Linked DNA regions of Streptosporangium becharense. The main gene of each other region encodes a partner of the protein of the gene in region 2 in a complex. Links are inferred from orthologs where the notes say so. Each region holds a gene or a part of one and is shown on either strand. Other genes may lie near its edges.

Evidence for each region. Proteins that work in one complex are often made in the same cells at the same time.
Region 1: the proteins of dnaG (region 2) and dnaB are in contact, whole or in part, in a crystal structure (PDB 2R6A), measured with the Geobacillus stearothermophilus proteins. The link is inferred for Streptosporangium becharense from one-to-one orthologs. Residues at the interface, in WP_049624496.1 of Geobacillus stearothermophilus: Lys456, Leu457, Leu458, Pro459, Ala460, Asn463, Ala464, Leu467, Leu535, Leu536, Ile537, Ala538, Gln544, Glu545, Asp548, Tyr549, His552; in WP_033016901.1 of Geobacillus stearothermophilus: Ser13, Glu15, Ala16, Gln18, Glu91, Leu92, Asp94, Ala95, Val96, Pro97, Thr98, Ala99, Ala100, Asn101, Tyr104, Tyr105, Ile108.

What each region holds. Positions count from the first base shown.
Region 1 is NZ_JACHMP010000001.1:3,976,827-3,980,907, reverse strand. Bases 1,129-4,081 are described here. They hold dnaB (replicative DNA helicase), read right to left. Parts: upstream 3,307-4,081; coding sequence 1,951-3,306; downstream 1,129-1,950. Other genes in these bases: F4562_RS17495 (MATE family efflux transporter), read left to right, coding at 3,646-4,081; F4562_RS17505 (HAD family hydrolase), read right to left, coding at 1,129-1,718. Also shown: F4562_RS17515 (ABC transporter ATP-binding protein), read left to right, coding at 1-168; F4562_RS17510 (ABC transporter permease), read left to right, coding at 218-952; more of F4562_RS17505, read right to left, coding at 912-1,128. UniProt on the Escherichia coli protein: The main replicative DNA helicase, it participates in initiation and elongation during chromosome replication. Travels ahead of the DNA replisome, separating dsDNA into templates for DNA synthesis.
Region 2 is NZ_JACHMP010000001.1:1,981,486-1,986,647, forward strand. Bases 978-3,881 are described here. They hold dnaG (DNA primase), read right to left. Parts: upstream 3,405-3,881; coding sequence 1,551-3,404; downstream 978-1,550. Other genes in these bases: rpoD (RNA polymerase sigma factor RpoD), read right to left, coding at 978-1,365; F4562_RS08495 (M23 family metallopeptidase), read left to right, coding at 3,596-3,881. In the rest of the region: more of rpoD, read right to left, coding at 262-977; more of F4562_RS08495, read left to right, coding at 3,882-4,513; F4562_RS08500 (deoxyguanosinetriphosphate triphosphohydrolase), read right to left, coding at 4,686-5,162. UniProt on the Escherichia coli protein: RNA polymerase that catalyzes the synthesis of short RNA molecules used as primers for DNA polymerase during DNA replication.

The DNA of each region.
Region 1 (4,081 bases), 2.0 Mb from region 2 along the record:
GTGCGGCGCAGTGGCGGGCAGCTGGCGGTCACCGGCACCGGTGACCTGCTCCTGGCGGTCACCGTCGCCCTCGCCACCGCCGGTGTCACCCCGGCCGACCTGCGCGTGGAGCGGCCCTCTCTCGACGACGCCTTCCTCGCCCTCACCGGAAAGAAGATCTCCTCTTGACTCCCTCACCCGCGCCGGAGACCGGCGTCCTTCGCCCTGGAGACGTTCGATGAAGAAGATGATCCTGACCGAGGCCAAGCTCTTCCTCCGCGATCCGGCGGGAACGATCTTCGCCGTGCTGCTTCCCCTGGCACTGCTGCTCGGGCTGGGCAGCATCCCCGGCTTCCAGAAGGCCGACCCCGCCCTGGGCGGGGAACGGATCGTCGACACCCAGCTCCCGGGGATGATGGTGATCCTGTCGGTGGTGACGATGGCGTTGACCGTGCTGCCCGGCACCCTGGTGGGCTATCGGGAGAAGGGCGTGCTGCGCCGGATGTCCACCACCCCGGTCAGCCCGGCCCGGCTGCTGGCCGCCCAGGTCGTCAACAACCTCGTGGTGGCGGTCGTGTCCACCGCCCTGCTCGTCGGCCTGGGATTCCTGGTGCTGGGCTCGGTCCCGCCGAGGAGCCCCCTGGCCTTCGCGGGGGTGTTCGTGCTGGGCACCGCCTCGATGTTCGGCCTGGGGCTGCTGGTCGCCGCCGTCACCTCCCGCGCGCAGACCGCGCAGGGCGTCGGCTCGCTGCTGATGTTCCCGCTGCTCTTCATGGCCGGGATGTGGATCCCCCGGGAGATCATGCCCGAGGTGGTGCGGCGGATCGGCGATTTCCTCCCCATGGCGCCCTTCGCCGACGCGCTCCGCGCCACCTGGGCGGGGAACGCGCCCCAGACGCTCCACCTGGTGGTCATGGCGGTGACCGTGCTGGTCACCGGGGTGCTGGCGGCACGGCTGTTCCGGTGGGAGTGACCCGGCCGCCCTCCGCCTCTGCCCGGCCGGTCGTTCCCGAGGCGCCGGAGGTTCCGTTCAGGTCGGTCACCAGTTCCTCCAGCGATCGGATCACCGTGATCCCCTTCGCTGGCGCGATCCCGGAGATCGCCCTGTCGAGCCAGTACGAGTGGAGGCCGGCCTCTCGGGCGCCCAGAGCGTCGATCTCGTACTTGTCGCCGACGTACGCGACCTGGTGCGCGGGCAGACCGAGCGTCGCGCATCCCGCCAGGAAGATGCTCGGATCCGGCTTGGGGGCACCATGCTCGGCGGAACAGACGATCGAGTCGCCGAAATGGTGCAGAAGGCCGATCGTGCGCAGTTTGTTCCGCTGGTGCGCCAGTGACGAGTTGGAGACGACGCCGAGTCGGAATCGCGGAGCGAGCGTCCTGAGCACGGCTCCTGCATCCGGGAAGGCGGACCACGCGGCGATCCGGAACTCGTTGTACCTGGTGAACCAGACAGATGCCTCATGGTCGGAGATGCCGTCGGCCGGAAGGCTCCCGGCCCGCGCCAGGAACCGTCTGGTCCGTACGAGCTGCTGACCGGTGAACGTCAACTCGCCGGCGAGAAACCGCGCGTACTCCTCCTCCATGACCTCCCGCCAGACCGCCACCGCGTCGGCGGGCGACGGGAACAGCTCCAGCAGCCCTTCGACGTCCAGATGTTTCAGCAGACCGATCTGTTCCGAAGTCGAGTAGTCGAAGAGCGTGTCGTCGATGTCGAACAACACCCCACGGATCGTCATACGCCCACCCTGCCAGGAAGAAAGTGAGGCCGCAGCAGCCTGGGACTCCGGTCCGCCTCCTGTCGAACTGTGGCCGCCTCTGCCCGCAGGGACACCCGCCCGCCAGGAGCGGCACAGCCGGAGTTCCCGTCCGGCTGGAATGCTCATCCGGGGGATGCCACCCGGCCGGAATCCTTGTCCGGCAGGAGTGCCCGCCCGGCAGGAGTGGCCACCCGGCAGCAGTGACCCGAACTCAGTGGGTGGCCATGTCGACGAAGCGGCTGTAGTGGCCCTGGAACGCCACGGTCACCGTGGCAGTGGGGCCGTTACGGTGTTTGGCGACGATCAGGTCGGCCTCGCCGGCCCTGGGCGACTCGCGCTCGTAGGCGTCTTCCCGGTGGAGCAGGATGACCATGTCCGCATCCTGCTCAATGCTGCCGGATTCGCGAAGGTCGCTGACCATGGGGCGTTTGTCGGTTCGCTGCTCGGGGCCACGGTTGAGCTGGGAGATCGCGATGACCGGGACCTCCAGCTCCTTGGCGAGGAGCTTGATCGAGCGGGAGATCTCGGAGACCTCGTTCTGACGGCTCTCGGTCTTCTTGGGCGAGGACATCAGCTGCAGGTAGTCGATGATGACGAACCGCAGATCGTTGCGCTGCTTGAGCCGGCGGCACTTGGCCCGGATCTCCATCATCGACATGTTGGGCGAGTCGTCGATGAACAACGGCGCCTCGGCCACTTCGCCCATCCGGCGGGCCAGCTTGGCCCAGTCGTCATCGGTCATCGTGCCCGAGCGCATGGCGTGGAGCGCCACCCTGGCCTCGGCCGAAAGCAGACGCATGGTGATCTCGTTGCGGGACATCTCCAGCGAGAACACCACAGTGGTCATGCCATGCTTTATGGCGGCGGACCTGGCGAAATCCAGCCCCAGAGTGGATTTGCCGATGGCCGGTCGGGCGGCCACGACGATCATCTGGCCGGGGTGCAGGCCGTTGGTGAGGGCGTCGAGATCCTGGAAGCCGGTGGGGACGCCGACCATCTGACCGCTCCGGCCGCCGATGGCCTCCAGCTCGTCGAGCGCGCCCGGCATGATCTCGGACAGCGGCACGTAGTCTTCGGAGGTGCGGCGTTCGGTGACCTTGTAGATCTCGGCCTGGGCACGGTCGACGAGGTCGTCGACCTCCTCGTCCTGCCCGCCGTAGCCGAAGGAGACGATGCGGGTACCGGCCTCGATGAGGCGCCGCAGGATGGCCTGCTCACGGACGATCCGCGCGTAGTAGCCGGCGTTGGCCGCGGTGGGCACGACGGCGGTCAGCGTGTGCAGGTAGGCCCCGCCGCCGACCCGGGCGACCTCGCCCCGTTTCTGGAGCTCGTCGAAGACGGTGACGGCGTCGGCGGGGTCACCACGCCCGTAGAGGTCGGTGATGATGTCGTAGATGATCTGGTGGGCCGGACGGTAGAAGTCGTCGGCACGGATGATCTCGACGACGTCGGCGATGGCGTCCTTGGACAGGAGCATGCCGCCCAGGACGGACTGCTCGGCCTCGATGTTGTTCGGTGGGGTGCGCTCGAAACCCGGCTCGAAGACCGGCGGCTCCGCGATGCTCACTCCCCACCTCCTCTTTCGAACACAGTTACGCTATCCCCATTTGTAGCCGACCGGGCTGACAAGTTTCCCGGCTTCACGGGGCGGGTGGCAACGCGACCTGTCGACAGGGCTGTGGATAAGTTGTGCAGTTCTTCCCCAGGCCTGTGGGAACCCTGGGGACAGTCCTGTGGATAACTCTCGTCCACAGTCGGGGAAAACGCTCTGACCAGCGGAAACTTCATCCACCGCCTGTGGAGAAAAGAAAGTTGGGATGACACGCCGACAAGTGCCCCGCATGGCATGGCCCGACCGGTTCATCCCACCGAAGATCTACCCAAGCGTAATGGGCACAATGGAGAGGTGCCTCTTACCTCTCGCTCAGGCCGTGGCTATGACGGGCAGATCCTGCGGCTGGCGGTCCCGGCCTTCGGCGCCCTGATCGCCGAGCCCCTCTTCCTGCTGACCGACACTGTGGTGGTCAGCCGCCTGCCCGCCCCCGCGCTCGGTGCCCTGGGGGTGGCGAGCACGGTGCTGAGCACCGCGGTGGGGTTGTGCGTGTTCCTGGCGTACGGGACGACGGCGGCGGTGGCCCGGCGGATCGGGGCGGGCGACACCGGGCAGGCGCTCCGGCAGGCGGTGGACGGTCTCTGGCTGGCCGCCGGGGTCGGGCTGGTGATCGTCGTGGTGCTCTGGCCGCTCGCCCCCTCCCTCGCCGGGCTGATCGGCGCCGAGGGGGAGCTCGCCCGGCAGGCGGTGACCTACCTGCGGATCAGTCTGCTCGGCGTCCCGGCCATGC
Region 2 (5,162 bases):
TTCCGTCCGGAGGTTCCGTGCGAAGGTTCCGCCCCGAGGTGCCGCGGAGGTTCCACCCGGAGGTTCCGCGGAGGTTCCACCCGGAGGTTCCGTGTGAAGGTTCCGCGGAGGTTCCACGGAGGTTCCACCCGGAGGTTCCGCCCGGACAAGCCGAAGGGCGACGACCCGGAACCCGGTCTGGTCGTCGCCCTTCGGCTCACCGGCGCGATGTCGCCCTTCGGCTCGCCGCCTCGGCGGAGGGGGTCCGCTCGGCTCGCCGCCTCAGTCGAGGTAGTCGCGGAGCATCTGTGCCCTGGTCGGGTGGCGGAGCTTGGCCAGGGTCTTGGACTCGATCTGCCGGATGCGTTCGCGGGTCACGCCGAACTCCCGGCCGACCTCCTCCAGGGTACGGGGATGCCCGTCTGCGAGCCCGAAGCGCAGCTGGATGATGCGCTGCTCGCGTTCCGACAACGTCGCAAGGATGTCGTCGAGCTGGTCCTGCAGCATGATGAAGGCCGCCGCCTCCATCGGCACGACCGCGTCGGCGTCCTCGATGAAGTCACCGAGGTCGGAGTCCTCCTCGCCGATCGGCGACTGGAGCGAGACCGGCTCCTGGGCGATCCGCTGGATCTCGATCACCCGCTCGATCGGCAGGTCCATCTCCAGCGCGATCTCCTCGGGCACGGGTTCGCGACCGAGATCCTGGTGGAGCTGCCGCTGGACCCGCACCAGCTTGTTGATCGTCTCGACCATGTGCACCGGAATGCGAATGGTACGCGCCTGGTCGGCGATGGCTCTGGTGATCGCCTGACGAATCCACCACGTGGCATAAGTGGAGAACTTGTAACCCTTGGTGTAGTCGAATTTCTCCACCGCGCGGATGAGCCCCAGGTTGCCCTCCTGAATGAGATCCAGGAACAGCATCCCCCGTCCCACATATCTTTTGGCGATCGACACGACCAGCCGCAGGTTGGCCTCGATCAGCCGTTGCTTGGCCCGCGCTCCCTGCCAGACGAGCTCCTTGAACTCCGGGAAGACCATGCGCGACGCGACGCCGGTCAGTTTGTCCTCGGCGAACAGTCCCGCCTCGATCGACTTGGCGAGCTCCACCTCCTCCTCGGCCGTGAGCAGCGGCACCCGGCCGATCTCCCGCAGGTAGATGCGGACGAGATCGCTGGTCGGGGCCCTCTTACCGACATCCTCCTCATCGGCGCGGGCGGGTTCCTCGTCCCCCTGGGGTTCGAGGACCTCCACTCCGTGCTCGGCGAGCATGCGCGCGACGCGTTCGAGCGCGTCGGACGGCAGCTCGGATCTGTCGAGAGCGGCGGCCACGTCGTCGACCGTGACGCTGCCGCGCTCCCTTCCCTTCGCAACGAGGTCGGCCACCTGGTCTACCGATGGCGGCCCACTTGGCAGCACCGATGCACCCACGAGGGACAGTCTGCTGTATTGGCACCGCTAAATGGCAGACCCATTTTTGTCACCCAAGGTAAGATCCCGATCATTATCGGATCGAGACCTTTTCGGGGTTTGGCGGAATCGAGCCGCGGATATCAAAGAGAATTACGCCGTCAGCTCCCGGCGGCGCGTTCCCGAAGGACGCGCCGCTGTTGTTCCAGCGCGACCAGCTCACCGAACAGGCGGTTGTACTCCTGCTGCTCCTCGACGGGATTGGTGCGCTGCATCCGCGACTTCAACTGCTCGATGGCCCGCGTCACCGAGATCATCTCCAGGGCCGCCAGCATGGCCGAGGCGTACCGCTCCTCGCTCGTCAGGTCGGCCCGGAGCTCCTCCACGGCGAACCGGGTGACCATGCCGCGCAGCGACTCGTCGGCCTCGGCGAGCAGGCGGTCGACCCACTCTCGCCCGCCCGGTCCGGCCGCGGCGGTGCCGCCGGCGTCGATGATCAGCCTGTGCAGCGCGACGTGCTCGGGGAGGGTGAACGCCTCCGCTCCGATCGCCTCGAAGCGCGCTCCGAGCAGCGCGGGACGCTGCACGGCCAGTCGCAGCACCTCGGCCTCGGTGCGGACGCCGGGATCGGTGAGGTCGGCGACCCGGCGCGGTCCGGCCGGGCGCTGCGGGCGTGCCGGCGCCGCCGTCGCGGAGATCTCCGCGATCCGGTCGACGACGAAGCGCTCGTTGTTGAAACCCAGCCAGCGGTCGAGGTCGACGGCGTACAGCTGGCGCAGGGACCGGTCCTTGATCCCGGCCACGATGGGCGCCGCCGCGTCGAGCGCGGAGAGCCGGCCCTCGTTGGTGCTGACGTCATAGCGGGAGATGACGCTGCGGATGGCGAACGCGAACAGCGGCTCCCGGCTGGCGACCAGGTCGCGCACGGCCGCCTCGCCGTGCTTGAGGCGCAGGTCACACGGGTCGAGACCGTCTTGCTGCACGGCCACGAAGGTCTGGGTGACGAACTTCTGCTCCTCGGCGAAGGCCCGCAACGCCGCCTTCTGGCCCGCCGCGTCGCCGTCGAACGTGAAGATCACCTCGCCGCGGGACCCCGACTGGTCGAGCAGCAGCCGGCGCAGCACCTTGATGTGCTCCTCGCCGAAGGCGGTGCCGCAGGTGGCCACGGCCGTCGGCACACCGGAGAGGTGGCAGGCCATCACGTCGGTGTAGCCCTCGACGATCACGGCCTGGGAACGCTTGGAGATCTCACGCTTGGCCAGGTCGACCCCGTAGAGCACCTCGCTCTTGCGGTACAGCGGACTTTCCGGGGTGTTCAGGTATTTCGGCCCGTCTTCGGCGTCGTTGAGCTTGCGGGCGCCGAATCCGATGACGTCGCCGGTGATGTCGCGGATGGGCCAGACCAGCCGGCCGCGGAAGCGGTCGATCGGGCCGCGACGGCCCTCCTTGGCCAGCCCGCCCTTGATCAGCTCGGCGGCGGTGAACCCCCGGGCCATCAGATGACGTGCGAGCGCCTCCCACTCGGCCGGGGCGTAACCCACACCGAAGCGTTCGGCGTCGACCCGTTCGAACCCGCGCTCGGACAGGAACCGGCGCCCGGGTGCGGCCTCGGCCGCCGACAGCTTCGCGGCGTAGAACTCCGCCGCCGCCCGGTGGGCCTCGATGAGGCGGCTGCGCTCGCCCTGCTCGCGGCCGGGGACGTAACCACCCTGCTCGTAGCGGAGCTGGATGCCGGCGCGGTTGGCCAGGCGCTCGACGGCCTCGGCGAACGACAGGTGCTCCAGGCGCCGGACGAAGGTGATGACGTCGCCGCCCTCACCGCAGCCGAAGCAGTACCAGTAACCCCGGGCGGGGGTGACGTTGAACGAGGGGCTCTTCTCGTCGTGGAAGGGGCACAGCCCCTTCAGGTTGCCGCCGCCCGCGTTGCGTAGCTGGATGTGCTCGCCCACGATGTCGGCGATCGGTGAGCGCTCTCGTACGAGCGCGATGTCCTCGTCACTGATCCGGCCTGCCACGCGGCGAGTCTAGCCCCGGCCTCCGACAGGTCGGGGCGGTACGACGGAGACGGACGTGACAGGAGGAACACCGACTTTCCCGAAGAGGTCATGACCAACCACCAGGTCGGTTACAAAGGTAAAGACGCATTCTCGATAATCTTATGCGGGTGGAGATCATGCGATCGGGGCATACAGCACGATTGGCCATCGTGACCGGTGCGGTGCTCGTCACCGCGGGCTGCGCGTCCCCGATCGGGGTGGCGGGCATCGGCACGCCGTCCCCGGGGCCGGACACAGGCGCGGCGGGTGTGGTGGACACGGCGGGCACAATGGGCACAGTGGGCACAGTGGGCACGGTCGCCGCGACGAGCCCGGCGACCTCCACCCCGGAGACCTCGGAGACCCCCACCGCGGAAACCTCGGAGACCCCCGCCCCGCCGACTGCGGTCGACCGGCCCAAGCCCGACCCGCCGGTGCGGGTCCCGCCGCCCAAGGTCTCCGACCACACCTACGTCTTCCCGGTGAAGGACTGCCGGGTCACCTACGAGCGCCGGCTGCTGGTGCTGCCCAAGACCACGATCTGGGCGGCCAAGGGCTGCTCGTTCGTCTCCCCGGTGGACGGCGTGGTCGACGAGGTCAATGTCAAGAACCGGTGGAAACCGTCCACCGACCGCGGAGCGGACCGCGAGGGCCGTTTCGTCACCGTCATCGGCGACGACGGCGTGCGCTACCTCGGCGGCCACCTGGACACCGTCGCCGAGGGCGTCCGGCCGGGCCTGAAGGTCAACGCGGGCCAGGTTCTCGGCCGGATCGGCAACTCGGGCAATGCCCGCTCCACCGCGAGCAACCTCTACTTCGCGATCTCCTGGAAGGCCGACCCGTCGCTGTGGTGGGTGCGCCGGGGCATGGTGGAGCCGTGGGACTACCTGGACGCCTGGCGGGAGGGCAACCCCACGTTCTCCCCGCGTGCCGCGATGCTGGCCGTGCGCAAGCGGACGGGGGCGGCGCCCGGGTGCGTGACCCTGTGCGCGTCCAAACCGCAGCCCACCCCCGGGCCCACCCGGAAACCCAAGCCGAAGCCGAGGCCGAGCCAGCCCGAGCAGATCCCGCTGAACGGGGGCGACTGACGGCCCGGCCGCACCGGCCTCTCCCGGGACCTCCGCACCGGAGCCGGACGGGCCGTCTCGGAGCGGCTGCCCCAGGCGGGTGAGCCGGCGTCCCGTCAGCCGGCGTCCCGTCAAGGACGTCGTGCCGGCGCCGAGGCGGCCGGCTCAGCGTCAGGGCACCGAGCCGACCGTCTCAGCGTCCCGAGAGCTCACGGTGCAGGGCGACGGCCGAGGTGTCGGTGAGCGAGGCGACCTGGTCGACGACCACCCGGAGCCGCTCGGCGTCGCCCGCGGCCCGGATGAAGGCGGAACGCAGCGCGGGCTCCAGGGTGCCGGGCGCGCCCAGCATGATCAGGTGAGCGAGGTCGTGGATCAGCTCACGCTGCCTGGCCTGGTTGGCGTGGTGGTCGTCCCTGGTCATCACGTAGTGGGCGGTGACGCCCTTGAGCAGCGCGCACTCCAGCCGGGCCGCCCGAGGCACGATCAGGTCGGCGCTGTGGCGACCGGCGGCGGTGCCGTACGCCTCCCGGGTGGCGAACTCCGCCGACCTGCAGAAACGGCCGATGAGCGCGCTGGTGAGCCCCTTGATCGCGGCGAGTCCGGCGAGGGAGCGGTCGAAGTGGCGGGGCCACAGCGGCTGCGCGACCAGGCGTCCGAACAGCTCCTCCAG